2 regions of the Streptomyces sp. NPDC093065 genome follow, and region 1 is predicted to be linked to the other one. Evidence: riboswitches for the same ligand, from Rfam matches in the RefSeq annotation. Region 1 holds a riboswitch; the other holds the start of a gene.
The links. A riboswitch is a leader RNA that binds a small molecule or an ion and turns the genes downstream of it on or off. The one in region 1 is predicted to bind cobalamin.

Region 1 (6,241 bases):
GAGGCGGGCCTGCCGCCGGGCGTCCTCAACGTCGTCAACGGCGGCCGGGAGGCCGTCGATACCCTCCTCGAAGACCCGCGCGTGGCCGCCCTCGGCTTCGTCGGCTCCACCCCGATCGCCGCGCACGTCTACGCCACCGCCGCGGCCCACGGCAAGCGTGCCCAGTGCTTCGGCGGCGCCAAGAACCACATGATCGTGATGCCGGACGCGGACCTCGACCAGGCCGTCGACGCCCTGATCGGCGCCGGTTACGGATCGGCGGGCGAGCGCTGCATGGCGGTCTCGGTAGCTGTCCCGGTCGGCGAGGAGACCGGCGACGCGCTCGTGGCCCGGCTGAAGGAGCGCATCGGCACCCTGAGGATCAGCCGCAGCGACGACCCCGACGCCGACTTCGGCCCGCTGGTCGGCCAGGACGCCGTCGACCGCGTCCGCTCCTACGTCGACCTCGGCGTCGAGGAGGGCGCGGAACTCGTCGTCGACGGCAGGGACTTCACACTCCCCGGGCACGAGAACGGCTTCTTCGCCGGAGCCTCCCTCTTCGACCGGGTCACCCCGGCCATGCGCATCTACCAGGAGGAGATCTTCGGCCCGGTCCTGTGCGTCGTACGGGCCGCCGACTACGAGGAGGCCCTACGCCTGCCCAGCGAGCACACCTACGGCAACGGCGTCGCGATCTTCACCCGCGACGGCGACACCGCCCGCGACTTCACCCGCCGCGTGAACACCGGCATGGTCGGCGTCAACGTGCCCATCCCGGTCCCGGTCGCCTACCACACCTTCGGAGGCTGGAAGCGCTCCGGCTTCGGCGACCTCAACCAGCACGGCCCCGACGCCATCCGCTTCTACACCCGCACGAAGACGGTCACGTCGCGCTGGCCCGCAGGGCTTCGGGAGGGCGCGAGCTTCACGATCCCGACGATGGGATGAGGGGTGCGATGACTGCCGCTCTGCTCACCGAGGACCAGCAGGCCCTCGTCGAGACCACCCTCGACTTCGCCCAGGACCACCTCGCCCCGCACGCCCTGGACTGGGACCGCGACAAGCACTTCCCCCTCGACGTCCTGCGCAAGGCGGCCGGGCTCGGCCTCGGCGGCGTCTATGTCCGCGAGGAGCACGGCGGTTCGGGGCTGACCCGGTCCGACGGCGTCCTCGTCTTCGAGACCCTCGCCTCCGGCTGCCCGTCCATTGCCGGATACCTCTCCATCCACAACATGGTCGCCTGGATGATCGACCAATATGGTGATCCCGCCCAGCGCGAGCGGTGGCTGCCCCGCCTGTGCGCCATGGAGGACCTCGCCAGCTACTGCCTCACCGAACCCGGCGTCGGTTCCGACGCGGCGGCCCTCACCACCCGCGCCGTCCGTGACGGCGACGGCTGGATCCTCAACGGCGTCAAGCAGTTCATCTCCGGAGCAGGAGCCTCCCAGCTGTACGTCGTCATGGCCCGTACCGGCGCCGACGGGCCCGATGGGATCTCCGCGTTCGTCGTCGACAAGGACGATGCTGGACTCGAATTCGGGCCGAACGAACGCAAGATGGGCTGGAACGCGCAGCCCACCCGTCAGGTCGTCCTGGACTCCGTCCGGCTGCCCGCCGACCGGCTGCTCGGCGGTGAGGGCGAGGGCTTCCGCATCGCGATGAACGGCCTCAACGGCGGCCGGCTCGGCATCGCTGCCTGCTCGCTCGGCGGCGCCCGCAGCGCCCTGGACCGCAGCCTGGCCCACCTCGCGGACCGGGAGGCGTTCGGAGCGCGTCTCCTCGACGCTCCGGCGCTGCGGTTCCGCCTCGCGGACATGGCCACGGAACTGGCTGCCGCCCGTGCCCTCGTACAGCAGGCCGCCCAGGCCCTCGACCGCAGCGACCCGCAGGCCCCCTGCCTCTGCGCGATGGCCAAGCGCTTCGCCACCGACACCGGCTACTCGGTCGCGGACAGGGCGCTGCAGCTGCACGGCGGCTACGGCTACCTCGCCGAGTACGGCATCGAGAAAATCGTCCGGGACCTGCGGGTCCACCAGATCCTGGAAGGAACCAACGAGATCATGCGCGTCATCGTGGCCCGCGGCCTGACGGAGGCGTTCGGATGACCGCCACCGACGAACCCGTCCTGACCCATACCGCCGGCCGGGCCGGCTACCTCACCCTCAACCGGCCGGGGGCCCTCAACGCCCTCACCCACGCCATGGTCCGCCGTATCGACGAGGTCCTGACCGCCTGGGAACACGACCCGGCCGTCGAGACCGTCGTCCTGACCGGCGCGGGGGAACGCGGCCTGTGCGCAGGCGGCGACATCCGCGCCATTCACGACGACGCCCGCGATGCGAACGGTGTCGCGTCGGCCGCCTTCTGGCGCGACGAGTACCGCCTCAACGCCCGGATCGCCCGCTACCCCAAGCCGTACGTCGCGGTGATGGACGGCATCGTCATGGGCGGCGGCGTCGGTGTCTCCGCGCATGCCGGCGTCCGGATCGTCACCGAGCGCTCACGCATCGCGATGCCGGAGACCGGTATCGGCTTCGTGCCCGACGTGGGCGGCACCTACCTGCTCTGCCTCGCACCCGGCCAGCTCGGCACCCACCTGGCCCTGACCGGAACCCCGGTGCAAGCGGGCGACGCCCAGCTGTGCGGGCTCGCCGACCACTTCGTCCCGTCCGAGTACCTGCCGCAGCTGGTCGAGGACCTCGCGCACGCCCCCGTACGGGAGGTCCTGGCCTGGCACGTGCGTCAGGCGCCGCCCGCGGCCCTCGATGGGCAGCGGTCCTGGATCGACTCCTGCTACGCCGCGGACACCGTCGAGGAGATCGTCGACCGCCTGCTCGCCCACGGCGAGCCCGCGGCCAAGGAGGCCGCCGAGACCCTGCTCGCCAAGTCGCCAACCGCCCTCAAGGTCACCCTGGCCGCCCTGCGGCGCGCCCGGCACCTCGGATCTCTCGAAAGGGTCCTCGACCAGGAGTACCGCGTCTCCTGCGCGGCCCTGACCACGCCCGACCTGGTGGAAGGCATCCGCGCCCAGGTCATCGACAAGGACCGCAATCCGCGCTGGTCACCACCCACCCTCGCCGAGGTCACTGACGCGGGCGTCGACCGCTTCTTCACCCCGCTGGGCGAACGCGAACTCGGCCTCGCCCCCGACAGCACCGAGGAGGTGGCCTGGTGAGCCGGACCGTCGCGTTCATCGGACTGGGACACATGGGCGGTCCCATGGCCGCCAACCTCGTCAAGGCCGGGCACCGGGTGCACGGCTTCGACCTTGACGCCACCGCCCTGCGCGAGGCCACGGGCACGGGCATCACACCCGCCGGATCCGCAGCCGAGGCGGTGGCCGGCGCCGACGTCGTGATCACGATGCTGCCCGCGGGCCGCCATGTCCTGGACCTCTACGACACGATCCTCAGCACGGCCCGCCCCGGCACCCTCTTCGTCGACTGCTCCACCATCGACGTCGCCGACGCCCGCACCGCCCACGAACGCGCCGAGACGGCGAGGATGCGGGGGCTGGACGCCCCGGTCTCCGGCGGAGTCGTCGGCGCCGAAGCCGCCACCCTCACCTTCATGGCCGGCGGCGGCCACGCCGAGTTCGCCGAGGCCGAACCCCTCCTGGCCGCGATGGGCAAACGGGCCGTCCACTGCGGCGGCGCGGGCGCCGGGCAGGCGGCGAAGATCTGCAACAACATGATCCTCGGCGTCTCGATGATCGCTGTGAGCGAGGCGTTCGTCCTCGGCGAGAGCCTCGGCCTGTCCCACCAGGCCCTCTACGACGTCGCGTCGACCGCCTCCGGCCAGTGCTGGGCGCTGAGCGTCAACTGCCCGGTGCCCGGCCCGGTCCCGGCCAGCCCCGCCAACCGCGACTACCGGCCCGGCTTCGCCGCGTCCCTCATGGCCAAGGACCTGGGGCTGGCTGCGAACGCGGTCCGCGCTGGTGGCGTCCACGCGGAACTCGGTCTGAAAGTAGCCGAGTTGTACGCCGCCTATGCCGAGCAGGTCGGTGCCGCGGAGGACTTCTCCGGCATCGTGCGAATCATCCGCGACCACAGCGGGGAGCAGGCATGACCACCGGCGAGTACGAGACGATCCTCGTCGAGCGCAAGGGCCGCACCGCCCTCGTCATCCTCAACCGGCCCAAGGCCCTCAACGCGCTGAACCTCCAGGTGATGAACGAGGTCGTCGCCGCCACCGAGGCCCTCGACCGGGACCCGGACTGCGGCTGCATCGTCATCACCGGTTCGGCGAAGGCGTTCGCGGCCGGCGCCGACATCAAGGAGATGCAGCCGCAGGGCTACCTGGACATGTATCTCGCTGACTGGTTCTCGGCGTGGGACCGGCTCGGGCAACTGCGCACGCCGACGGTTGCCGCGGTCGCCGGGTACGCGCTGGGCGGGGGCTGCGAGCTCGCGATGCTGTGTGACATCGCACTGGCCGCCGACACCGCCGTGTTCGGCCAGCCCGAGATCAAACTCGGGGTGATCCCCGGCATCGGCGGCTCCCAGCGGCTGACCCGCGCGGTCGGCAAGGCCAAGGCCATGGAGATGTGCCTGACCGGCCGCACGATGGGCGCGGCGGAGGCGGAGCGGGCCGGGCTCGTCTCCCGGGTGGTGCCCGCCGACGAACTGGTCGCCGAGGCGCTTGCGGTCGCCGAGACTGTGGCGGGCATGTCGCTGCCGGTCGCGATGATGGCGAAGGAGGCCGTCGGCCGGGCCTTCGAGACCACCCTCACCGAAGGCATCCGCTTCGAACGACGCCTGTTCCACGCGGTGTTCGCCACCGCCGACCAGAAGGAAGGCATGAGCGCCTTCGCAGAGAAGCGCCCTGCAGAGTTTCGGCACCGCTGAAGCCGCTCGGACACGCCGCCAGGCCGGGAAAGCGCGGCCCGGCCCGGCGGCGTGATCCCCGTCGTGCATACCTTCCCTTGGCCGACGCTTGATTGATCCCATATCGGGGGTGTTCGTACGCTCATCGTGTAGTGACGGCATAAGGAAGCTGGTGGGAATCCAGCGCGGTCGCGCCACTGTGTCAGCCCCGCCGAACGCGGGGCTGGAGTCAGACACTTGGCCGTCATGACGCCCCATGGAACCGAGGGACGCACGATCCCCGAAGGAGGCTCACCCCATGAGCAGCATGTCCGCGCCCGCGCCCGCCGCGCTTCCCACCCCGGTCGTCCTGCCGGCCACCAAGGCCGTGCTCTGGCTGGTCGGAACAGCGCTGATCGCGCTGGCCGTCTACTACTTCATCGGCGTCGACCAGGGCGCCTACTCGGTGTTCGGCAAGGACATGCACGTCCACGAGTTCGTGCACGACGCCCGCCACTTCCTCGGCTTCCCCTGCCACTGACGAGAACCGGCAGGGACATCCGAACATGGAAAAGAAGCTCATCCTGCTCGGCGTCATCGCTGGCGCAGTCGCCGGTCTGCTCGCGTTCGTCTTCGCCCGGATCTTCGCCGAACCCCAGATAGCCAAGGCCATCGACTACGAGAGCGGACGCGACGCCGCCCAGGCGGCTCTCGACAAGGCCGCCGGAGTGACCCCTGAGGCCGCTGGCCCGGACATCTTCAGCCGGACCATCCAGGCCAACGTCGGCATCGGCGTCGGCATGGTCTTCTTCGGCATCGCGATGGGCGCCCTGTTCGCCGTCGCCTACACCATCTGCCTCGGACGCGTCGGCAAGCTGCGTCCCCGCAACCTGGCCCTGCTGGTGGCGCTCGGCGGCTTCCTCGGCATGTACTTCGTGCCGTTTTTGAAGTACCCGGCCAACCCGCCCTCGATCGGACACACGGACACCATCAAGGACCGCGGCAACCTCTACCTCGCCATGGTCCTGTGCTCGGTCGCCTTCCTTGTCGCCGCGGTCTGGCTCGGCAAACGCCTCCAGCCGCGCTTCGGCAACTGGAACGCCACCCTCCTCGGCGCCGGCTCCTACATCGTGGCGATCGGCATCGTCATGGCCCTGCTGCCGCAACTCGGCGAACTCTCCGTCAACGTCCAACACTACGGCCACCACGCCACCGAGACCCCGCTACCGCTGACCAACTCCAAGGGCACCATCGTCTACCCGGGCTTCCCGGCGGACGTCCTGTTCTCCTTCCGCTTCTACTCCGTCGCCGCCCAGGCCCTGCTGTGGACGACGGTGGCTCTGGCCTTCGGCCCGATGGCCGAGCGACTGCTCGACCCGGCCGTCCGGGCAGCGGCCAAGCCCGTGCCCGGACAGCCCGAGCCGGTGGGCGCGGCCTGATCCACCCGGCAGCGAGAA
Region 2 (23,199 bases), on a different contig from region 1:
GTCGGAGCCCACATGGCGGCCGAGGCTGACCTGGCCGACGCCATCGCCGAACGCCTGCGCGGGGCCGGCGACACGGGCGGCGCCGGGTCGGGGCTCTACCCGCGGCTGCTGGCCGCGGTGGCGGGCGCCGCGGTGCGCACCAGCATGGACCACTGGTCCGCCCATCAGGAGGAAGCCGCCTTCCTCGACGTCTTCCACGAGGTGTTCACCCTCCTCGCCGCCGGTCTCCCGGCACCCTCCGCGTAGCCTCCGCGCCCGGCTCGCGACCCCACAGGACCCACCACCACCGAAAGAGAAGCCGTGACCGCTGCACAGGCGCCTGCCGACGCGCCGCCCACCTCCATGAACCACCGGCAGATACTCCAGGCGATGTCGGGCCTGATGGCCGGCATGTTCGTCGCGATCCTGGCCGGCACGGTCGTGGCCAACGCGCTGCCCACGATCATCGCCGACCTCGGCGCGAGCCAGTCGTCCTACACGTGGGTCGTCACCTCGGAGCTGCTGGCGATGACCGCGACGGTGCCTCTGTGGGGCAAGCTCTCCGACCTCTTCAACAAGAAGCTGCTGCTCCAGCTGTCGCTGAGCATGTTCGTGGTCGGCTCGCTGCTGGCCGGCTTCTCGCACGGGGTCGGGCTGCTGATCTTCAGCCGGGTCGTGCAGGGCATCGGCGCGGGCGGTCTGACCGCGCTCGCGCAGGTCGTGATGGCCTCCGTCATCCCGCCCCGCCAGCTGGGCAAGTACGCCGGTATCTTCGGTGCCGTCTTCGCCGTGGGCACCGTGGCCGGACCGCTGGTCGGCGGCGTCCTGGTGGACACCTCGTGGCTGGGCTGGCGCTGGTGCTTCTTCATCGGCGTGCCGTTCGCGCTGCTCGCCATCGCGCTGCTCCAGCGCACCCTGCGCCTGCCCACCGTGAAGCGCGAGGTGCGCATCGACTGGCTCGGCGCCCTCCTGATCGTCGCGGGTGTCTGCGCGCTGCTCATCTGGGTGTCGCTGGCGGGCAACGAGTTCGACTGGGCGTCCTGGCAGACCGGTGCCCTCACCGGCGGCGGCGTGCTGATGCTGGTCGCGGCGGTGTTCGTCGAGGCCCGCACCGCCGAGCCGGTCATCCCGCTCGGCATCTTCCGGAACCGCACGGTCACCCTCACCACCGTCGCCAGCCTCCTGGTCGGTGTCGCCATGTTCGGCGGGACCGTCTTCCTCTCGCAGTACTTCCAGATCTCCCTGGGCAAGTCGCCGACCGTCGCCGGTCTGATGAGCCTGCCCATGATCCTCGGTCTGCTGGTGTCGTCCACCGTCGCCGGACAGGTGATCAGCCGGACCGGCAAGTGGAAGCGGTACCTGGTGGCGGGCGCGGTCGTCATGGCCGTCGGCCTGGCACTGCTGGCCACGATCGACGCCAAGACCGACTTCGGCCTGCTCAGCCTCTACATGGCGATCCTGGGCATCGGCGTCGGCATGCTGATGCAGAACCTGGTGCTGGCCGCCCAGAACGACGTGCCCGCCGCCGACCTGGGCGCCGCGACCTCCGTGCTGTCCTTCTTCCGCAGCATGGGCGGCACCATCGGCGTCAGCGTCCTCGGCGCGATCCTCGCCAACCGGGTCGCCAGTGAGACGGCCAAGGGCCTCAGCGACGCGGGCATCACCGTGCCGGGCGGTGCCGGCTCGGGCGAGGGCAGCGTCCCGGACATGTCCACGCTGCCCGCCCCGATGCGCGCGATCGTCGAGCACGCCTACGCCGTCGCCACGGCCGACCTGTTCCTGGTCGCCACGCCGTTCGCGGTGCTCGCGCTGGTCGCCGTCGTCTTCATCAAGGAGAAGCCGCTGAAGACCACCAGCGGCATGGAGCGTCTGGCCGAGGAGTCCGGCGGGGACCTCACCGTGCAGGTGGGCAAGGACCCGGCGGCTCCGGTCGCCTAGGCACCCGGCCGCAGCGGGGCCGCCCGTCCGATCCGGACGGGCGGCCCCGCTGTCTTGCACGGCGACGGAGGGTGCCCGTCAGCCCCGGGCCATCGCGATCGAGCCGGCCAGCCGCTCGCCCGCCTCGTAGACCATGTACGGCACGCCGTGGTCGGTGCCGAAACTCGGCGCCGCCGCGCGGCCGTTCTCCGGCGCGGAGCCGCGGGAGTCGTAGAAGACACCGAGGTGCCTGCGGAGCGAGAAGTCGTTTCCGACCTCGGTGATCATCAGGTCGCCGCCGCTCTCCTTGTCCTTGTTGTAGACGACGTACGTGGTGCCGCCGCGGTACAGCAGGTGCGGCCCGCCCACGTTGACCGCGCCGACGTCGCCGTGGCGCACCAAGGGCTCCTGGGCGAACGTCCAGGAGCGGCCGTCGGCGGACCATCCCCAGCCGATGTCGCGGTGGTTCGACGTGTTGTTGATCATGAAGACCATGACGTAGTGCGCGCCGCGCGAGGGCAGTTCGTGCGGGAAGACGCGCGCGTAGGAGGTCTCGGTGGTGCCGGACGGCAGCATCGAGGTGTTCAGCACGACCTTGTCGTAGGTGAAGTGGATGCCGTCGGTGGAACGGGCGAGCCTGGTCGTGGTGTTCTCGCCGTGGAAGTAGAGCCACATCTCCTTCCTCGCGGCATGCCACATCACGTGCGGCGAGGAGACGTGGCTGACGGAGTAGTGCGGCGACCACTGGTTGGAGACGATCGGGTTGTGCGGGTACTCCGTGAAGGGTCCCTCCAGCGAGTCGCCGTAGGCCAGGCAGATGCCGCCGGGGGCGTCGTGCGGGGCGTAGTACAGGTAGTAGCGGCCGAGCCGGCCGCTCGCCGGGAGCCGGTCGTAGACGCCCCGGACGGTCGGGAAGATGATCTCGCCGGTGGGGTTGTAGGCGAGCCGGGACGGGGTCAGCAGGGTGCGGACGTAGGTGTAGTCGGGGAAGCCGCCGGGTGCGGCGGAGGCGGCGGGCGCGGCGGTCGCGCCCAGGGCGAGGGCGGCGCCGGCGCCGGCCGTGCCCTTCAGGAACAGACGGCGGTCGAGGTGCGGCTCGTGCATGTCGACTCCTGGGTGAGGGGGGATGTCACAGGTACAGGGCGGCGGTGACGCACATGCCGCCCAGGGCGACCAGCCACACGTAGGGCAGGGTGCGGACCATGACCTGCTGCGGACTGACACCCGCGTACTGCGCGGCCCACACGGTCTGGGTGCTGGTCGGGTCGGCGACGCCGAAGACCTGGTTGTACGAGGTGGCCATGCCGAGGACGGCGACGGCCGGGTAGATGCCGGTGGCGATCAGGACGCCCGCGATGCCCGCGCCGAGCCCGAACACGTTGAGCGGGCCGCGGTACAGGCACAGCGGTACCAGCACGGTGAAGACGACGACGAACAGCACCGGGTTCTGCGGGCTGACCGCCTTCATCAGCGGCTCCAGCGCGTCCACCGCACCGGGCAGCTTGACGGCCGCGAGCAGGATGCCGATCGCCACGAACAGGGCCAGCGGCGGCGCGGCCACCTCGAAGCCGCCGTACAGGGTGCGCAGCAGCCGCTTGTTCATCTCGCCGGGCCGGGTGGTGGTGACCAGCGCGTAGAGCACGCCGGCCAGCATCGAGGGGATGATGGCCACTTCCAGGCCGAGGGCCAGTACGAGCGGGATCACGGGGGCGAGCAGCGCGTACCAGGGTGCGTCGCCGAGGCGTTCGCGGCGCGGGGCCGGGCGGGCGGAGACCGACTTGAGGGACCAGGCGTGCTCGGTGCCGCGCCGCCGGTTCTCGATGACGACGTAGGCGACGGCGGCGACCAGGGCGAACGGGAACAGCTTCACCATGAAGCCGCGGACGGTGTCGACCGGCAGGTCGAGGGCGGTGGAGAAGAACTGCCAGACCGGCAGCTCGAAGGGGACGCCGACGGCGATGCCCATCAGCACCGTGCCCGCCGCGGTCACCTTGGGCACGCCGACGGCGACCATCGCGGGGATGCCGATGATGCCGGCCAGCATCGCGGCCGGCGCCGAGCCGGTGACGGTGCCGACGAGCGCCGACACGGCGAGGACACCGAGGGCGACGACGGTGGGCCGGTCGCCGCCGAACTCGACGATCTTGCGGACGAGGGTGCCGGCGATGCCGGTCTCGTCCAGCAGCTTCCCGAGCCAGGAGCCGAGGATGATGGCGACCATCGTCGCCGCGAGCGCCGGGGCGCCCTCCTGGAGCACCGTGTCCAGGACACTGTTCTTTCCGGTCAGGGGCGCACCGGAGAGGAAGGCGATGACCACGGCCAGCAGCACCAGCGCGAAGGCCGTGGGGAGCTTGCGGGTGAGCATCGCGGCGACACCGGCCGCCATGACGAGGAGGATGACGACACCCATGGGTCAGTTCTCTCTTCTTGCGTGGCGTGCGGGTGGCGGGGTGTCCCCGGCGACGGTCCGGGTACGGGACTCGCTCTCGGCGGCCAGGGCCGCGGTCAGCAGCAGGGGGCTGCGGCCGAGTCCGCAGACGGTTCGGGCGTAGGCGTGGGCGGCCACCTCCTCGGCCCCGGCGACATGACCGGGGACGCGCAGCCGGCCCAGGCGTAGGGCGCTGTGTCCGAGGGCGCGCTTCAGGGCCGCCTTCGCGGGGCCGTGGTGGAGGTGGACGTGCACCGCCTCGTGGGCGAGCGCGGCCGCCCGTACGGAGCCGGGCGGGTACCAGTCGCGCCAGCCCCGGGCGTCGACGACCCGTTCGGCGAGTTCGATCGTGTCGGTGTACAGCTCGACGGTGGGTGGTCTGGAGCTGTACCGGGCGAGCAGCCCCAGCTGCAGACCGCCGTCGCGCTCCACGACCCTCGCCTCGCACCGGACGGGCGCGAGCGCGGCACCGAACGCGTCGGCCGCCCGCGCCCACCGGCGCAGCAGCCCCGGGTCGCGGTGTTCGTGGGTCGGGGTGGCGGCCAGCAGCCGCACGGCCCATCCGATGTCGTCGGTGGCGGCGAGACCGTCCGTCACCGGTGCCGGTGACCCGTTCATTCGCGCACCTCCAGTACGGCGACCACCGGTTCGTCGGCGGCGCGGGAGCGCAGCTCGCTGCGGGCGAGGGCGAGCAGCGGCTGCGGGTCCAGGACGCCGGAGAGGTCGGCGATGCGGGAGCCGAGCAGCAGCCGCACGGCGGGGGCGCGGACGCCTCCGTCGCCGTAGGAGGTGTGCTCGGCGACCAGCTTGGCGAGCACCTCGGGGGCGGCGGCGACGGTGGTCGCCTCGACCCGGGCGTCGGGGGCGTGGTGGCGGACGACCCCGTCGGCGTCGACGACCCGCACCGGGTGGCGGACGGGCCGGAAGCGCCGGTGGACCTCGGTGCCGTACACGGTGTGCGCGGGGGTGCCGGCGAGGACGTGCACGTGCGACGGGTCGGTCTTCAGGCTGGTGGCGGCCAGGCGCAGCCGCTCCGCGTCGTCGGCCCGGTGGGAGCGGTCCTGGGTGCGCAGTTCGGTGGCACCGGTGGCGACGGCGCGTACGACGTTGGTCTGCGGGTCGACGGTGACCTCGACCTCGACGCCGTCGGCGGCGGCACCCTGTCCGACCACGGCGCTCTCGGCCTCGGCGCGCACGGCGAGGATCTGTTCCTGGGTGGCGCCGGGCACGATCCGCTCGACCTGCTCGCGGACCAGGGCGAGGGCGACGCCGATGGGACTGATGACCTCGCTGTGCCGCGCGATCCGGCCGGTCATCTCGGAGCGGGCGGCCAGGTGCGGCGTGACGGACGCGGCGCCGCCGCCCCCGCCGACCAGGACGGCGGTGTCGGTGTCGAGGCGGTACTCGCGTACGAGGTCGTCCACGACGGACTTCACCTGGTCGGTGCCCGCGTCCAGGAGCCGGGCGGCCGCGGTGTCCACGTCGGTGCCGAGCGCGGCGGCGAGCGGCGCCAGCGCGGCGCGGGCGGTGTCCGGGTCGGCGTGCGCGAAGTCGCCCTCCGGCACTCGGCCGAGCGCGTTGGCGGCGCAGGTCATGGTGAGGGCGAACCTGCCGCCGGCCGCGTCGAGGACGGCGTAGTCGCCGGGGTCGCCGGGCAGCGGGCTGATGGTGGACAGCCTCGCGTCCCGCAGGTCGGCCGGGTCGGCGTAACAGGCGTACGGGAGACCGGCGATGTGCGCGCTGCGCGGCCCGGCGCCGGTGACCCGGCCGCCCGCGACCCGGACCATGGAGCCGCCGCCGACGCCGACGGTGCGCACGTCCAGGGCGTTGAGGTAGGAGGTCCGGCCGAGCAGCACGGCGTGCCGCACGGCGACCTTGCCGCGCTTGACGACGCTGATGTCGGTCGAGGTGCCGCCGGTCTCCAGGAACACTCCCTCGCTGACGCGTTCCTGCATGAGCGCCCCGGCGACCCCGGCGGCCGGCCCGGACAGCACGGTCAGCAGGGGCCTGCGCCGCATCTCGTCCAGGGACATCACTCCCCCGTCGCAGCGCATCACCATCAGCGGCGCGGTGACGCCCGCCTTGGTGATGGAGGCGTCGACGAGGTCGGCGGTGGCCAGCATGCGCGGCAGGATCGCCGCGTTGACGACGGCGGTGCGGGTGCGTTTGCGCAGGCCGTACAGGGAGGTGATCTCGTGCGCGGCGGTGGTCGGCAGGCCGGTGGTGCGGGCCGCGTCGGCGACCGCCTCCTCGCCCTCGGGCCGGTCGACGCCGAAGGGTTCGCTGGCCACCAGGGCCTGGGCTCCCGCGGCGGTGAGCTGTTCGACGGCGGCCCGTACGGCGGGGGCGTCCTCGGGGTCGGACACGTGCGCGTAGTGCAGCGGCAGCCGTTTGCCGGGGGTGAGTTCGAGCTTGGCGAGGGTGGCGAGCCGGCGGGTGAAGTACGTGCCGCCGCCGGTGCCGATGCCGAGCAGGCCGACGGTGGCGACGTCGCCCTCCAGCAGGGCGTTGGTAGCCTGGGTCGTGCCGTGCGCCAGGAAGGCCACGTCGGCGGGGTCGTGTCCGGTCTGCGTCAGCAGCCGGTCGAGCGCCTCGACGATGCCGTGCGCGACACCGTCCTCGTGATGGTGGCTCGTGGGGACCTTCACCTGGCCCACGAGCCTGAGCGTCGTGGCGTCGACCGCCACGGCGTCGGTGAAGGTTCCGCCCACGTCGATGCCGACGCGGATGCGGTGGGTGGTCATGTCCGGGCACCTCCTTGTGCTGGGTCGGTCCGCACGCGGGCGGTCACCGGGCGGGGCAGGTGGTGCTGCCCCGCCCGAACTCGCGCCGCGCGCGGGGTGGTTCAGTAGCCCCTGACGTCGGGCCAGTGACGCTGTACGCCGTCGCGGTCGAGCACTCCGGCGAACGCCTCGAACCTCTTGTCCTCGGCCTGCACCTGGTGCGGTTCGACGCCCTCGGCGAGGCAGTGTGCGGCGAGGGCTCCGGCGACCTCGCCGATGTTCCACTCCACCGGGTGCAGCCGGTAGCAGCCGTTGGTGATGTGGGTGGTGCCGAGGTTCTTGCCGGCCGGGAGCAGGTTGCGCACCCGGCGCGGCACGAGGGCGCCGAGCGGTATCTCGAAGGGCACGGAGCCGATGTCCACGTAGCCGTCGCCGCCCGTGGAGGGGTGCAGGTCGATGCGGTAGTTGCCGACGCCCACGGAGTCGCGGTGACGGGTGCGGCCGTAGGGGCCGATCAGGTCGATGGCCACGTCGTGCTCGGTGACGGTGGTGACGGCCTTGATCCGGCGGGACTCGCGGACGTAGGCCGCCTTGGCGAGGCCGTCGGCGGTGCCCATCACGTCGGGGCGCGGGCGCAGTCCGGGGAAGCCGGTGCCGCCGTCCGCGCGGGGCGCCTCGGTCTGCAGCCAGTACAGCACCGACAGGGACAACTGGCGTGCCTCGCGCAGGGCTTCGGCCTCCTCGCCGATGTAGGGCCTCAGCCAGTAGTCGTTCAGCGGCCAGTTGACGAGGGTGATGTCGGAGTCGAAGGCGCCGTCGGTGTGCAGCTTGCGGGCGAGGATGCGCCTGAATCCCCACAGTTCCTTGTCGCCCGCGTCGGCGCTCTGGTCGGCGTTGACGGCGAGCGGGTCGAGGTCGGGGTTGGGTACGAAGGTGCGCGGCACCGGTTCGAGGGTGCGCGGGTCGGGGGCCTCGAAGCCGAGCAGCGGGCCGGGCCAGAAGTCGGGTTTGTAGTCGCGCCAGAAGCCGTAGTCGGCGGGACGGTCGATCGTGTGGTCCTCGCCCTCGTGGTGGGAGAGGGCGAAGCAGACGGTGATGCCCTGCTGGTTGCCCGGCTGGGCCCGGTCGGGGGCGTGCGGTTCGTCGAACTCGGCCCGGGACTCGGCGCCGTTGACGTGCTCGACGCCGGCGAGGTGGAGCAGTTCGCCGGTCTCGGTGGCGTCCAGGACGTAGCGGGCGGGGACGGTGCGGCGGGTGCCGTCGCGGAGGTCCTCCAGGGTGACGGCGCGGACGACATCGTTGTCGGTCTCGGCGGCCACCGGACGGTGCTCGGTGAGGACGGTGAGCCGGCCGGCCGCCCGGTGCGGGGCGAGCATGCCCTCCAGGACGGCGAGGGCGACGCGCGGCTCGTGGCAGAGCTTGCTGACCCGGCCGGCGCCCGGGTTGAGGTCGGTCAGGGCGGCGGCCTCGGCGCGCAGCGGGTACCACTGGCGGTAGTACTGGCGGATGCCCTCGCGCAGCCGTCGGTAGGCGGCGGTGGTGCCGAACTGTTCGACCCACGGGTGCTCGTCGGGCGGTACGGCCTGGCTGGTGAGCTGGCCGCCGATCCAGTCCGTCTCCTCGGTCAGGACGACGCTGCGGCCGGCCCGGCAGGCGGCGAGCGCCGCGGCTACGCCGCCGAGGCCGCCGCCGACGACGAGGATGTCGGGTTCCGGTATCACGCTGCTGCTCCTTAGGTGGTGCGGTCGGTTCTGTGGGTGGTGGGCGGTGGATTCAGGGGCCGGACGGGGGGCCCGCGGTGGCGCCGGGCCGGAAGGCGCAGGCGACGAGGGTGCCGACGGCGGGCCCGCCCGCGATGCGTGCGGCGAGCAGCCGTACGGCCTCGGCGCCCAGCGCGGGGCGCGGGATGTCGAAGCCCATGGGCACCGGCCCGTCCGCGAGGTCGGCGGGCGGGCTGCCGAGCAGTGCGAGGGACACCTCCCCGGGACAGTCCAGGCCCGCGTCGTCCACGGCGGCGCGCAGGGCGCGCCAGGCGGCGCCGGTGTCGGTCTCCTCGGCGACGAAGGCGGTGACGCCGTCGGCCGCCCAGGCCCGGACCCGGTCGGCGGTGAGGTCGCGGCGCGGGTCCGCGGAGCGGAAGACGGCCTCGGGTCCGGCGGGCAGTCCACTCGCCGAGAGCCCGTCCAGGAAGCCGCGTTCGCGGTCGGTGGAGGCGGGCGCGTCGTCGTCCTCGCGGACGAGGAGGACACGGCGGTGACCGAGCCGGGAGAGGGCGCCGACGACCTCGCGGCTGGCGCTGACGTAGTCGGCGCCGACCCAGGCGAGGCCGTCCGGCTCGTCGCGCCGGCCCACGTGGACGACCGGGAAGTCGTCGGCCACCAGGCGGCGCAGTTCGTCCGCGGGGGCGTGGCGGCCCAGGAAGAGGCAGCCGTCCGCCAGCCGCACCCGGTTGAGGGCGCCGGCTCCGCCCGCCCCCGCTCCCCCGGTGCTCGACCCGGTGAACAGCACCAGGTCGTAGCCCTGCGCGGCGGCCTCCTGCTCCACCCCGACAAGGAAGGGGTAGTACGAGTGCCGCACGTCGGTCGGGAAGGTGGCGGTGAAGCTGAAGACGCCGACCAGGTTGTTGCGGGCGGCGGCGAGGCGGCTGGCGGCCGGGTCGGGTACGTAGCCGAGGCTTCGGGCGGCGTCCAGGACCTTCGCCCGGGTCTCCGCCGAGATCGGCCGCCCGGTCGCGATGTCGCGCCCGGAGAGCACCAGGGACACCGTCGCCTGCGAGACACCGGCGAGCCCGGCCACCTCCGCCTGCCTCGGCCGGGCTCGCCGGCCGGCCGGCGCGGGGGCCCTCCCCGGCCTCGCCCGCCCTGCGGCTTCCTTCGCCACCGCCACTCCTCTCCGTCGCTCCGCCGTCAGTGTTAATGCGCATTACCTAATGCGCATTAACCAGTAATGTGAAGGACCGCGGGCGGCGGGTCAAGGGGTTGCGCCGAGGAAAACCTTGTGGGGGCTGCGGGACGATCTCCCGCAGCCCCCACGGGTGCCGGGTCAGATGCCGAACGGCGCCGCGTAGCGGACGGTGCCGGAGGGCAGCGGGTGGGCGGCGTCCAGGGTGAGGGCCATCAGGGCCTCGTCCGGGACGTCGACGGTCAGCCCGATGCCGTGGGCCGAGGCCCTGGTGAAGCCGAAGCGCGGGTAGTACTCGGGGTGCCCGAGGACCACGACGTGGTGCTCGCCGAGGCGCTCGGCCGCGCGGAGGGCGGCCCGGACGGCGGCCGAACCGGCACCGGTGTTCTGGTGCTCGGGCCGGACGGCGACGGGGGCCAGGCACAGCGCCGGGCGGTCCCCGATGTGGCAGCGGGTCAGCAGGGCGTGGCCGACCGGGCGGTCGGCGTCGTCCACGGCGACGAGGGACAGGCCCTCGATCCACGCCCCGGGGTCGGCGCGCAGCGCGTCGACGAGGAAAGCCTCGTCCGGGGTGGGGAAGGCGGCCCGGACGATGTCGCGGACGACCTCGGCATCGGCACCGGTCTCGGTGCGGGTGGCCCAGGAACGAGGACGGGAGTGAGAGCGGGAACGAGACGAAGACATGACGGGACTGGAGTCCTTTTCGGGTGTGCGTACGGGGGATGCGGGGTCAGGCCGCCGCTCGGGACGCGAGGGAGATCCGGGCGCCGCGAAGGACGGCGTCGAGCACGGTCATCGACCTCACCTCCCGGTTCTTCCCGCTCCCATGGAGCCCGGTACGCACGCGGACGGCGGCCACTCTACCCGTGGGAGGGTGTGCGTCGGGCGGGGTCACCGCGACTTCCCGGGGCCCGGGACCAATCCGCGGTCCGCGCGGCCCCGGATTACGCGGGGGCATCCCCGCCCGTCGCACGTTCTTTGGAGCAACCGTCGTGAAGGAAGCCGTACACATCGGCAGAAATCCATCGTCCCAACCCGATCTGCAGCAGCTGATCCGGGAGGTGGCCCTGGGCGATCAGGACTCCTTCGCCGCCGTGTACGACGCGGTGGCGGGGTCCGTGCTCGGGGCCGCCCGGGCGGTGCTGCGCGACCGGGCGCAGTCGGAGGAGGTCGCGCAGGAGGTGCTGGTGGAGGTGTGGCGCACGGCGCCCCGCTACCGGCCGGAGCGCGGCACGGTGGTCAACTGGATCCTGACTCTGGCCCACCGCCGGGCCGTGGACCGGGTGCGGTCGGTGGAGGCGGCCGCGGCCCGTGACCACAAGGCCGCCCTGCTCGACCGGACGCCGGAGTACGACGAGGTGACCGAGCAGGTCGAGACCCGGCTGGAGCGGGAGCAGGTGCGGCGCTGTCTGCGCACCCTGACCGACATCCAGCGCCAGTCCGTGACCCTCGCCTACTACCGCGGCCTGACCTACCGGCAGGTGGCCGAGGCGCTGGCGCTCCCGCTCGGCACGGTCAAGACGCGGCTGCGCGACGGTCTCATCCGGCTCCGTGACTGCCTGGGGGTGAACGCGTGATGCGCACCGAGGACCTGCACAGCCTGACGGGCGCCTACGCCCTGCACGCCCTGCCCGACGACGAGCGGGACGCTTTCGAACGCCATCTGCCGCACTGCGCCTCCTGTGAGCAGGAGACCCGGGAGTTCGCCGCCGCGACGGCCCGGCTGGGGCTGGCCGCGACCGTCGTGCCCGCCCCGGCGCTCAAGGACCGGGTGCTGCACCGCGTCACCACCGTGCGCCAGGTCCCGCCGGGCGGCGGCACCGTGGACAGGGCACTGCGCGTCGTGCCCCGCGGGCGCGGACTGGCCCGCTGGGCGCTGGCCGCCTGCCTGGCCGCGGCTGCGGGCCTCGGCGGTACGGCGGTGTGGCAGTACGAGCGCGCGCAGGACGCCGGGGAGCGGGCCGCGCAGGCCGAGCGGCGGGCCGAGACCCTCGCCGGGGTGCTGGCCGCACCGGACGCGGAGTCCCGTACGGCGCGGCTGGCCGGCGGGGCGAGCGGGACGCTGGTCGTCTCGGAGCGGCAGGACCGTGCGGTGTTCCTGGCCTCGGGCATGGCCGAGCCGCCGAGCGGCAAGGTGTACCAGCTCTGGTTCGACGACCACGGCACGATGCGCCCGGCGGGTCTGATGGATGCCGGCAGCACCAGTCAGGCGGTGCTGCTGGAGGGTGCCGTCGACGGTGCGGCGGGCGTGGGCGTCACGGTCGAGCCGGCCGGCGGGTCGAAGCAGCCGACCTCCGACCCGGTCGCACTGCTGGGCATGCCGGCCTGACCGGGTGTGAGGGCCGCGGCCCTCACACCCCGCGCACCCGGTCCCTACACGGACCGGCGCGGCGGCAGCGGGAAGAAGCCGCTGGTGCGCGCCGTGTACTCGGCCCACCCCGGCCGGTCCGCCATGTGCCGTTCCAGCAGCCGTTTCCCGCTGCCGCCGATCAGCAGGTACGTCATCACCAGCGGGGAGACGACGGACACCGCGGCGGCGGCGGGGCCCGCGTCGCAGGCGATCAGGTACAGGCCCCACCAGACACAGAAGTCGCCGAAGTAGTTGGGGTGCCGGGTCCAGCTCCACAGTCCGCGGTCCATGACGCGCCCCCGGTTGGCCGGGTCGGCCTTGAACCGGGCCAGCTGCGCGTCCCCCACGGCCTCGAAGGCCAGCCCCACCGCCCATACGGCCGCCCCCGCCCAGGCCAGGACCGACGGCGCCCCCGGCGCGTACGAGGCGGCCTGCACCGGCAGCGACACCAGCCACACCAGGCCGCCCTGGAGCAGGTAGACCATGCGCAGGGCGTAGAGGTTCCGGTTGCCGCGGGCCTTGCCGAGCATGGCGTCGTAGCGCGGGTCCTCCCCGTGGCCCCGGCCGCGCCGGGCGATGTGCACGGCCAGCCGCACGCCCCATACGACGGTCGGGACCCCGACCAGTGCCCGGCGCCCCGCGTCGCCCTCCCCGCCCGCCGCCGCGACCGCGCAGCCGACGACGGCGACGGCGGCGAAGCCGAGGCCCCAGGCCACGTCCACCACCCGGTGCACGCCCTTGCGCACGGCGACGGCGAAGGTGGCCAGCATGACGGCGAACGCGGCCGCCGCGGCCCAGCCGAGACCGGAGGCGAACGCGCCCCACGGGAGGCCGTTCACGGGCGGTCCGGCCGCTCGTACCGCTCCCCCGGCGTGGCGGGGCCCTCCTTGGTGAACAGGTACTGCTGGACGTCGAGATAGGCGGCGCGGAAGCCCGCCTCGGAGTAGGCGAGGTAGAAGGTCCACAGGCGTCGGAAGGTCTCGTCGAAGCCGAGGGCGTCCACCTCGTCGGCGCGCTCGGTGAACCTTTCGCGCCACAGCCGCAGCGTCTCGGCGTAGTGCGCGCCGTAGGCGTCGCGGCGGGCGAGGCGCAGGCCGGTGTGGTCGCGGACCGTCCTCTCCATCGCGTCGGTGGAGGGGATCAGGCCGCCGGGGAAGACGTACTTCTGGATCCAGGTGTGGGTGTGGCGGGCGGCGAGCATGCGGTCGTGCGGCATGGTGATGGCCTGGAGGGCGGCCCGGCCGCCGGGGGCGAGGCGCTCGTCGAGGGTGCGGAAGTAGACCGGCCAGAACTCGGCGCCGACGGCCTCGATCATCTCGACGCTGACGATCGCGTCGTAGGTGCCCTTCTCCTCGCGGTAGTCGCGCAGTTCGACCCGGATCCGGTCGGCGAGGCCCGCCTCGCGGGCGCGTTCGAGGGCACGGTCGCGCTGTTCGCGGGAGAGGGTGAGGGAGGTGACGTCGGCGCCGCGGGCGGCGGCGCGCAGGGCGAGTTCGCCCCAGCCGGTGCCGATCTCCAACAGCCGGGTGCCGTCGCCGGTCCCGGCGAGGTCGAGCAGTCGGTCGATCTTGCGCTGCTGGGCGGCGGCGAGGGACTCGCGGCGGGCCGGGAAGCCGAGGAATACGGCCGAGGAGTAGCTGAGGGTGTCGTCCAGGAAGAGGGCGAACAGGTCGTTGGACAGGTCGTAGTGGCTGCTGATGTTGTCCCGCGCGCCCTCGGGCGTGTTGCGCCGGGCGGCGGGCTGCCGCTGGTGCCACAGGCCGCGCAGCCGCTGGAGCGGGGCGGGGACCAGGCCGGCCGCGTCGGCGGCGAGCACGGTGAGGGCGCCGACCAGGTCGGGGGCGTCCCACTCGCCGGCCATGTAGGACTCGCCGAAGCCGATGAGGCCCTGGGCGCCGATCCGCCCGTGGAAGGCGTCGGGGTCGTGGACCTCGACCAGCGGACCGCCGAGCCCGACGGTGTCGCCGCCGGCGAAGCGGACCCGCAGCGGCAGCCGGTGCAGTGCGCGGCGTACGACGGCGGCGGCGGTGGCGCGGCGGGCCCACGAGGTCCGGGGCGGGGCGGCGACGTCGGGCCGGCGGGGCGGGTCGACCGGTGTGCCGCTGCCCGACGGGACGGGTGTGGCAGCGGCGGGGTTCGGGTGGTGGGTTGCGGTCATGTCGCTTTCTCCGTGGTGCGGTGACTCGGGCGCGGCTGGACGGGCAGGCCGCGCAGGTGGAGGCGGATGCCGTGCCCGCGGATGCCGGCCGACACCGCGAGGGTCGACCAGGGGTGCCGCAGCGCGAGCCGCAGGAGGTTGGCGGGGGTCGCCTCCCGCCGGGTGCCCCGTACGGTCGCGGTGAACGGCCGGGCGCCGGGGCGGTCCAGGCGCACGGTCAGGTCGAGGCGGTCGGCGGGCAGCGGGAGCCGCATGCGGTAGGCGCCGTCGACGGGGAGGAACGGCGAGACGTAGAAGTCCTTGGCCACGTGTGCGACGCCCGCCTCGTCGGGGTGCAGCAGGTAGGTGTGGCGTTCGCCGTAGGTGTTGTGCACCTCGGCGACCACGCAGCGCGGGGTGCCGTCGGGGCCGTGACACCAGTACAGGGTCAGCGGGTTGAAGACGTGTCCGAGGACGCGGGCGTGCGTGAGCATCAGCACCCGGCCGCCCTCCAGGTCGACGCCGCGGGTGGCGAGGAAGCGCTCCAGGCCCGCGCGCAGTGAGGGGGCGTCGCCGGTGAGGTGGTCGCGGGCACGGAAGCCGGCCAACGGGCGCAGCGGGCGCGGAAGTCCGGGCAGGTGGTCGAGGTCGACGAGCCACATGTAGGTGCGGTGGCGCAGCGTGTACCGGACCGGGTCGAGGCGTACGTGCCCGATCTCGCACGGGTAGAGACCGGGACGTGCTGTCGGGGCCGGGGTCACCAGGTCACTCCGAGGGACGCGGCGGCCTGGACCCCCGAGCGGCAGCCGTCCTCGTGGAAGCCCCAGCCGTGGTAGGCACCGGCGTAGGCCGTGACCGGGGTGCGCAGTTCGGGCAGGCGCCGCTGGGCGGCGACCGACTCGGGGGTGTAGACGGGGTGTTCGTAGGTCATCCGGGCCAGTACCCGGCCGGGGTCGACGCGGTCCCCGCCGCCGAGCGTGACGACGTAGGTGTCGGCGGCGTCGAGGCGCTGCAGCCGGTTCATGTCGTAGCTGACCCGGACCCGGTCGGCGCCGGCGTCACAGGCCGGCATGAGGTAGTTCCAGGAGGACCGGGCTCCGCGCGAGCGCGGCAGCAGCGCGGTGTCGGTGTGGAGGAGGGTGGCGTTGCGGGAGTACCGGAAGGCGCCGAGTACCTCCTTCTCGTCGGGCGTCGGGTCGGCCAGCAACTCCAGTGCCCGGTCCGGGTGGACGGCGACGACGAGGTGGTCGTAGGTGTCGGTGGTGCCGTCGGCCGCGGTGACGTCCACGCCGTCCGCGTGCCGGGTCACCGAGCGGACCGGGGCGCCGGTGCGCACGTCGGGCAGCCGCTCGGCGATGCGGTCGACGTAGGAGCGGGAGCCGCCGGTGACCGTGCGCCACACCGGGGAGCCGCCAACGGCGAGCATGCCGTGGTGGTGCAGGAAGCGGAACAGGTAGGCGGCCGGGTAGCGCAGGGCGGTGGCGGCGTCGCAGGACCAGACGGCGGAGACCACGGGCGTCATGAAGTGGGCGCGGAAGTACGGCGAGAAGCCCTCGCGGTCCAGGAACTCGCCGAGCGTCGGGGCCCGGTCGGCCGCACCGCCGTCGAGCAGCCTGCGGGCGGCGCGGTGGAACCGGGGCACCTGCGCGAGCAGGCGCAGGTAGGGGACGTGCAGGGCGTTGCGCGGGCGGGCGAGCAGTCCGGCGGGGCCGCGGGCGCCGGCGTACTCGAGACCGCAGCCCTCGCACCGCACCGACATGCTCATCTCCGACTCCTGCGTGGCCACCCCGAGTTCGTCGAAGAGGCGCAGCAGGTTCGGGTAGGTGCGGCGGTTGTGCACGATGAACCCCGAGTCGACCCGGTGGACGCGGCCGTCGGGGGCCGTCAGGTCGTGGGTGTGGGCGTGCCCGCCGAGGCGGTCGTCGGCTTCGTAGAGGGTGACGCGATGCGCGCGGCCCAGTACGTACGCGGCGGTCAGGCCCGCCACTCCGCTGCCGACGACGGCGGTGCGACGTGCGGCCTCCCCTGCTGCTCGCGGCATTTCGCTGCTCCTCCACCCCACTGTGATCAACGCTTGCGTGGGTAATCCGGAGCCGGGGGGCGTGCGGATTGGAGCGGGTTGCGGACCGCCACCAGTCCGGGGGCGGCCCGGCAACGGATCACCTGGGACGGGCGGGGCCCGGGGAGAACAAGGCAGCGGAAGGGAAGAGGACGGGCATGAGCATGGGCATGGGCGTCGAGCACGATCCGTCGACGGAGGGCGCGCTGCGGGTGCGGCGACGGCCGCACCGGACGCGGGCCGCCGTGCTGGTACTGCACGGCGGCCGGGCCCGGAGCCGCAGCGCGGCACGGCCCTGGCAGCTCGCGGCGCTGCGGATGCACCCGTTCCTGCGGTCGCTGGCGGCGGTCTCCGGCCACGACGACGTGCTCCTCGCCCGGGTTCGTTACCGCAGCCGCGGCTGGAACGGGGGCGCCGCGGAGCCGCTGCGGGACACCCGACGCGCCCTTGAGGAGCTGCACGGCCTCGTCGGTGACGTGCCGGTGGTCCTGCTCGGCCACTCCATGGGCGGCCGGGCGGCCCTGCGCGCGGCGGACGCCGACGGGGTACGCGGCGTGGTGGCCCTGGCGCCCTGGTGCCCGCCGGGCGAGCCCGTCGCCCAGCTGCGCGGCCGGGACGTGCTCCTTCTGCACGGCGACCGCGACCGCGTCACGGACCCCGCCGAGTCCGTCGCGTACGTCTCCCGGGCCCGCGCGGCCGGGGCCCGGGCGGGCATGCTGCTCATGGCGGACGGCGACCACGCCATGCTCCGCCACCACGCCCGCTGGCACCGCACCGCGACCGCTGCCGTCGCCCACCTGATCGCGCCGAAAGCGGCACCTTCCGAGCAGTTCGACCGGGCCTTCGCGGCCGGGCCGCCGGTGCGAGCAGGGCGTCGGCCAAGGCGGACCTCCCGGCTGCCGTAGTGTCCCGTTTGCGGTCGGAGGGTGCCGGGCGGCAGGCTGCCGGTGTGGCCACTTTGCTGATCGTGCATCACACGCCGTCGCCCAACTGCCAGGCGATGCTGGAGTCCGTCGTGTCCGGGGCGAGCGCGCCCGAGATCGAGGGGGTGAGGGTGGTCCGGCGGGCGGCCCTGGCGGCCACGGCCGTCGACGTGCTGGAGGCCGACGGGTTCCTGCTCGGCACTCCGGCCAACCTGGGCTACATGTCGGGTGCGCTCAAGCACTTCTTCGACCAGGTCTACTATCCCTGCCTGGACGAGACGCGTGGCCGTCCCTTCGGTTACTACGTCCACGGGGGCAGCGACACCACCGGCGCGGTGCGCGGCATCGAGTCGGTCGCGACCGGCCTCGGCTGGCAGCGTGCGGCGCCCGCGGTGACCGTGGCCGGTGAGCCCGGCAAGGCCGACCTGCGGGCCTGCTGGGAACTGGGGGCCACCCTCGCCGCCGGCCTGATGGAGGACTGATCCCCGGGCCTTTTCGGCCCGGCGACCGCCGGCTGAGCAGCAGCACCAGCGCGAAGGAGCAGACCGCCCCGGCGAAGGCCCCGCCCGGGACGGACAGCGCACCGCCGCCCACACCGGGCACGACGACCAGGACGGCGCCGGTCGAGGCGCCCGAAGAGACGCCCAGCACGAAGGGGTCGGCGAGCGGGTTGCGCAGCAGGGCTGGAGCACGGCCCCGCACACGGCGAGTCCGGCGCCGCACACCGCGGCGAGGAGGGTGCGCGGCAGCCGCAGGTCCCAGACGACCCCGTCACGCAGCGGGGAGACGTCCCCGGCGGCGGTGCCGGCGCCGAGATGGGCGGCGATCACGGACCACACGTCGGCGACGCCGATGTCCGCCGGACCGATGGTGACGGCGACGGCCACGGAGGCGCACAGGGCGACGACCCCGGCCGCCGCCCACGCCAGGGGCGTGCGGCGGGCAAGGAGGATCCACTGGCGTCGAGGGCTCATGCGCGAAGCCCGTCCGTACGATGCGGCCCGCGCCGCACGCGGCACGGGTGCCAGCAGGTCTTCGGACTCGGGTTCGACCGGGCGGAACGCCTTCCCGGACGGCCTGCGCCGCCCAGTGGCCCGTGCTCCGCCCGTCCCCCTCACCGCTGCGCGTCAGTTCCGGATTCGCACCGGATTCCCTGACCCACCAGGTGAGTTCGACTGGCCTGCGCCGGCTACCACAGGGCCGCCGAGCCCCCGGGGAGCGGGCCACTGCCCGACCCGCTCCCCGGGCCCGAGCGTCAGCTCTTGGGCATGAGGACGGTGTCGATGATGTACACGTTGGCGTTGGCGGTCTTCACGTTGCCGCAGACGACCTGGGCGGAGTCGTCGACCTTGTAGGACTCGCCCGATCCCGAGGTGGTCAGCTTGGACTTCTGCAGCGTGTCGAAGGAACCGTTCTCCAGGTCCTTGGGGGCGAGCTTCTGACCCACCACGTGGTAGGTCAGGATGTCGGTCAGCATCGCCTTGTCATTGAGGACCTTGTCCAGGTCGGCCTTCGGGATCTTGGCGAAGGCGTCGTTGGTCGGCGCGAACACCGTGATGTTCTCGGCGTTGTTGAGCGTGTCGACCAGGCCGGCCTTCTTCACCGCGGACACCAGCGTGGACAGGGCCGGGTTGTTCGAGGCGGCCGTGGCGACCGGGTCCTTTGCCATGCCGTCGAACGAACCGGCGCCCTCCTTCGGCACCGTGGAGCAGGCCGGGCCGAAGGGCTCGTCGGAGTCCGCCATGCCGCCGGAGGTGTCGGCCGACTGGTCGTCGCCCGCCGCGGGGGCCGAGGTGGAGGCCTGCGCGGAGTCCGAGGAGCCGCTGTCGCCGTCGTCGGAACAGGCGGCCAGGGACAGGGGCAGGACGGCGGCCGCGACAACGGCGACGGCGGAGCGGCGAATGCGGGCGTTCATGGAAAATCTCCCTGAAAACGGGCAGCTCGAAGGCTGCGTCGGTGCGGAGTCGTGGTGCGGAGCTGAAGTGGTGTGCGGCGGGCCGCCGAGCAGGCGGTGCCGTTACGTGGCGGCCGGCCGACCCGGATCCGGGGTCAGCCGCCGGTTCGCGGTCGGCACGGTCTCGGTTCTTCCCTCACACGGGGAATCCGGAGCAGGCCCCGGTCCGGATTGGTTCCTCACCCGATCGAGTGAGGAAGTTTCAGGAGAGCACCTGTGACCTGGGGATTTCCCGAAGACGCCACAGGGAGTGAGAGACGGGGAGTGAGAGACCCTCAGAACGGCGTCGAGGCCCGCAGGATGAGGAACATGGTGACGGCGGCGTTCGCGGACGACATCGCCGAGACGGCGGTCCCGGCGGCCGCGGCCCACGCCGCCAGCCCCACGGACGTGAACACCGGGGGCCAGGTGCGCACGGCCGGGGCGGGACCCAGCAGGGCGGCCACCCGGCGGGGCACCGGGCCGGGCGCCGCAAGACCGGCGAGGGTGGCGACGGGGGTGCCGCGGGAGACGAGGGCCGCCTTGCCGATCGCGGTCGCCACCGCGCGGCGGTCGCCGACCGTCCGTGCGGCCGCCTCGTCCGCCCACCGCTCCGCCGTGTAGGACACGGCCGTGCGCAGGGGGCGCAGGAACGGGTTGGCCAGCGCGGCGAGCCGGACGGCGAGCAGGAAGCGGTGGTGCCGGGCGGCGAGATGGGCCCGCTCATGGGCGAACAGGGCGCGCCTCTCCCCCGCTTCGAGGCAGTCGAGCAGCGCCGTGCTCACCACCACACGCTCCCGTCGTCCGCCGGGCAGCGCGTAGGCGTAGGGCACGTCGTCCGGCAGTACGGCGACCCCGGTGCCCGGCAGCCCGGCCAGTGCGCGGTGGGCGCGGCGGCGCACCCTGCCGTGCCGCCACAGGGCCCGCACCGAGGCCGCAACGACCGCGCAGAGCGCGGGGATCGCGGCCTTGCCGACGACCTCGTCGTAGGGCACCGCCGCCCGCACCTCGGGGTCCGACCAGGCGTCGGGCAGCGGGTTTCCCGGGAGTTGGGCGGTGCCGACCACCATCACCAGGGCCAGGCACAGGGTGCTGCACAGGGCCATCACGGCGGCGACGACGGTGAGCAGCCTGGTCGCGGTGCGCGGGTGCAGGTGCTGCTCGGCCAGCCTGGCGATCGGCCACGCCGTCAGCGGCAGGACCAGTGGCAGGAAGACGAAGACCCCCATGCGGTGTCAGCCGTCCTCCGCGGCACGCGCGTGCCCCAGCAGTTCGCGCAGCAGCCGTTCGTCGTCCGGGTCGAGGCCCGTGACGAAGCTGGCCAGCACCGCTTCCCGGTCGCTCTCGGCGTCCAGGACCTTGCGCATCTTCCGGGCGGCCAGTCCGGCCTGGTCCGAGGCGGGCGTCCAGGCGAAGGACCGGCCGGCGCGCTCTCGGCTGACGGCGCCCTTCTCGAGCAGGCGGCTCAGAATCGTGATCACCGTGGTGTAGGCGAGGTCGCCGCCGAGGCGCTCCTGCACCCAGCCGGCCGTCGCCGGCCGGTCCGCCTCGCGCAGCGCGGACAGCACCAGTGCCTCCAGCTCACCCTGGCCCCGTCGCCGCGGACGCCGGTCATCCGTCACCGCCCGCCTCCTTCCGCCGCCGATCGTCTTCCGAGGCGACATCGTATAGAAGGCCTTCTTCTACAGTGTTGTAGATTGAACCCAGGAACACGGAACGCGACGATCACGACGAACTCGACGAACTCGACGAAGGAGAACGCAGTGGGAGTTTCCCTGGCCAAGGGCGGCAACGTCTCGCTCAGCAAGGAGGCGCCCGGCCTGACCGCCGTGCTGGTCGGTCTGGGCTGGGACGTGCGCACCACGACCGGCACCGACTACGACCTCGACGCCTCCGCGCTGCTCCTCGACGCGTCGGGCAAGGTGCTCTCGGACGGGCACTTCGTCTTCTACAACAACCTCACCAGCCCGGACGGCTCGGTCGAGCACACCGGTGACAACCTCACCGGTGAGGGCGAGGGCGACGACGAGGCGGTCAAGGTGAACCTCGCCGCGGTCCCGGCCGAGGTGGACCGGATCGTCTTCCCGGTCTCCATCCACGACGCGGAGAACCGCGGCCAGAGCTTCGGCCAGGTCCGCAACGCCTTCATCCGGGTCGTCAACCAGGCGAACAGCCAGGAGATCGCCCGCTACGACCTGTCCGAGGACGCCTCGACCGAGACCGCGATGGTCTTCGGCGAGCTGTACCGGCACGGGGCCGAGTGGAAGTTCCGCGCGGTCGGGCAGGGCTACGCCTCGGGGCTGGCGGGCATCGCCGCGGACTTCGGCGTCAACGTCTGACACGGCCCCGAAGGGTCAGTGGTCCGTGGCGCAGCACCACCCAGGTCGCAGTAGTCCATGAGGGGACGTATACCGCACCCGGGGATGGTCGCGGAGCGCTTCGGCCCACGGTCGCACCGGCCGTGTCCCGACCGGTGTCCCCGCCGGACGCGGTGCGCCCGGCGGGGGTGGGGGACGGGGACGGGGCGGGTCAGCCGAAGTCGACGTCGCTGCACAGGAAGTACGTCTGGTCCATGTGGGACGCCTGCCAGATCGTGTAGACGACGTGCCGGCCGCTCAGCCCCGAGGTACTCACCGGGATCTCGTAGTTCTGGCTGGGCCCGTAGCTGCCCGTACGCGCGACCTGCTGGAGGTCTCCCCAGGTCAGGGCCTGCGTGGCGGGGTCGAAGCCCTGCTTGGTGACGTAGACCAGGAAGTAGTCGGCGCCGTGGCTGGCCTGGTCGTAGAGCTTGACGGTGAAGTCGTCGGTGACGTCCGTGGTCTGCCAGGGCCCCACGGCGTCGAGGGAGTTGTAGCGGCCGCTCTCGGTCCGGCCGCCGCTGCAGAGCTGCCCGTCGGGAACGACGGCTTCGAAGTTCCCGGCCGAGCCGTTGCGGTAGAGGCCGTTCCAGTTCCACATGGCGTTGGGGTCGTCCTGCCACGCCTGCCAGCACATCGGGTCCTCGTCGGCCATGGCCGGGTTCTGGAAGTCGTCGCCCCAGCGCTCCCAGCAGCCGTAGTTGCGGGAGGCGGGGTCGACGACCGAACCGTGGGCGACGGCGGTGCCGCTCCAGGGGATCAGGGTGAGCAGGGCCGCGGTCAGGGTGCTGAGGGCGAGGGTCGTCACCCGTCGGGCTCTTCCGGCAGGCATGACCTTATTGACGCGATCATGACAAGTCATGGGTCCTTCTTTCACGTGGGGGGACGGTGCGGGACCTGGCGAGCACTAGTGGGAGCGCTCCCAAGACGTTTCGCAGACCAGGCTGCGCCCGGGTAAAGAGATTGACAACACCCCGAATGAGCCAGTTCCCGCGGCGCGGTGGCGTGTTCGACACCTTCGACGCGTTCGATGCGTCTCGGCCCGGCGGGTGGGCGGGGGAATGCCCCGCCCACCCGTCGTCATGCCGCTGCCGCAGCCGTCACAGCACGCGTCGCCTGGAGCGGACCAGCAGGACACACCCGCCGGCGAAGAGCACGCCGCCGACCGCAGCGGGCCACAGCCCGAGACCGGAGCCCGTCTCGGCGAGCCCGCCCTGCGCCTGCGGCTCGGGGGCCGACCCGGCACCGCCGCCGTTGCCACCGTTGCCGGTGTTCTGGGTCTTTCCGGGTGCGGCCACGGCGCTGCTCACGTCGCCCGGGGTGTCCGCCGGTGTCGTCGCGGCCCTGGGCTCGGCACTCGCGGAGGCACCGGCGTCCTGGGTCCGGGTGGCCGGGGGTGCGGTCTCGGCACCGCCAGGTCGGCCGTCGTTCTGGCCGTCGTTCTGGCCGTCGTTCTGGCCGTCGTTCTGGCCGTCGTTCTGGCCGTCGTTCT

Region 2: it holds a riboswitch for cobalamin, as region 1 does, so the genes downstream of both, ACIQFU_RS07015 (iron chelate uptake ABC transporter family permease subunit) here and ACIQFU_RS18065 (CbtB-domain containing protein) in region 1, are expected to answer to the same signal.

What each region holds. Positions count from the first base shown of each region.
Region 1 covers NZ_JBIVPJ010000009.1:149,085-155,325, forward strand. Annotated here, with positions in the region: gene ACIQFU_RS18040 (CoA-acylating methylmalonate-semialdehyde dehydrogenase) at 1-927, shown strand, start outside; gene ACIQFU_RS18045 (acyl-CoA dehydrogenase family protein) at 936-2,084, shown strand; gene ACIQFU_RS18050 (enoyl-CoA hydratase/isomerase family protein) at 2,081-3,154, shown strand; gene mmsB (3-hydroxyisobutyrate dehydrogenase) at 3,151-4,047, shown strand; gene ACIQFU_RS18060 (enoyl-CoA hydratase) at 4,044-4,826, shown strand; cobalamin riboswitch at 4,917-5,065, shown strand; gene ACIQFU_RS18065 (CbtB-domain containing protein) at 5,104-5,325, shown strand; gene ACIQFU_RS18070 (CbtA family protein) at 5,351-6,223, shown strand.
Region 2 covers NZ_JBIVPJ010000003.1:233,322-256,520, reverse strand. Annotated here, with positions in the region: gene ACIQFU_RS07100 (TetR/AcrR family transcriptional regulator) at 1-246, shown strand, start outside; gene ACIQFU_RS07095 (MDR family MFS transporter) at 301-1,917, shown strand; gene ACIQFU_RS07090 (hypothetical protein) at 1,996-3,000, opposite strand; gene ACIQFU_RS07085 (TRAP transporter large permease subunit) at 3,026-4,306, opposite strand; gene ACIQFU_RS07080 (hypothetical protein) at 4,310-4,942, opposite strand; gene ACIQFU_RS07075 (hydantoinase/oxoprolinase family protein) at 4,939-7,068, opposite strand; gene ACIQFU_RS07070 (FAD-dependent oxidoreductase) at 7,170-8,768, opposite strand; gene ACIQFU_RS07065 (LacI family DNA-binding transcriptional regulator) at 8,821-9,927, opposite strand; gene ACIQFU_RS07060 (GNAT family N-acetyltransferase) at 10,090-10,632, opposite strand; gene ACIQFU_RS07055 (sigma-70 family RNA polymerase sigma factor) at 10,941-11,525, shown strand; gene ACIQFU_RS07050 (anti-sigma factor domain-containing protein) at 11,525-12,277, shown strand; gene ACIQFU_RS07045 (DUF1295 domain-containing protein) at 12,322-13,137, opposite strand; gene ACIQFU_RS07040 (class I SAM-dependent methyltransferase) at 13,134-14,456, opposite strand; gene ACIQFU_RS07035 (DUF1365 domain-containing protein) at 14,453-15,196, opposite strand; gene ACIQFU_RS07030 (NAD(P)/FAD-dependent oxidoreductase) at 15,193-16,476, opposite strand; gene ACIQFU_RS07025 (alpha/beta fold hydrolase) at 16,653-17,399, shown strand; gene ACIQFU_RS07020 (flavodoxin family protein) at 17,444-17,899, shown strand; partial or broken gene ACIQFU_RS07015 (iron chelate uptake ABC transporter family permease subunit) at 17,916-18,391, opposite strand; cobalamin riboswitch at 18,426-18,612, opposite strand; gene ACIQFU_RS07010 (fasciclin domain-containing protein) at 18,673-19,332, opposite strand; gene ACIQFU_RS07005 (M56 family metallopeptidase) at 19,647-20,579, opposite strand; gene ACIQFU_RS07000 (BlaI/MecI/CopY family transcriptional regulator) at 20,586-21,014, opposite strand; gene ACIQFU_RS06995 (TerD family protein) at 21,114-21,689, shown strand; gene ACIQFU_RS06990 (lytic polysaccharide monooxygenase) at 21,880-22,569, opposite strand; gene ACIQFU_RS06985 (DUF1996 domain-containing protein) at 22,808-23,199, opposite strand, start outside.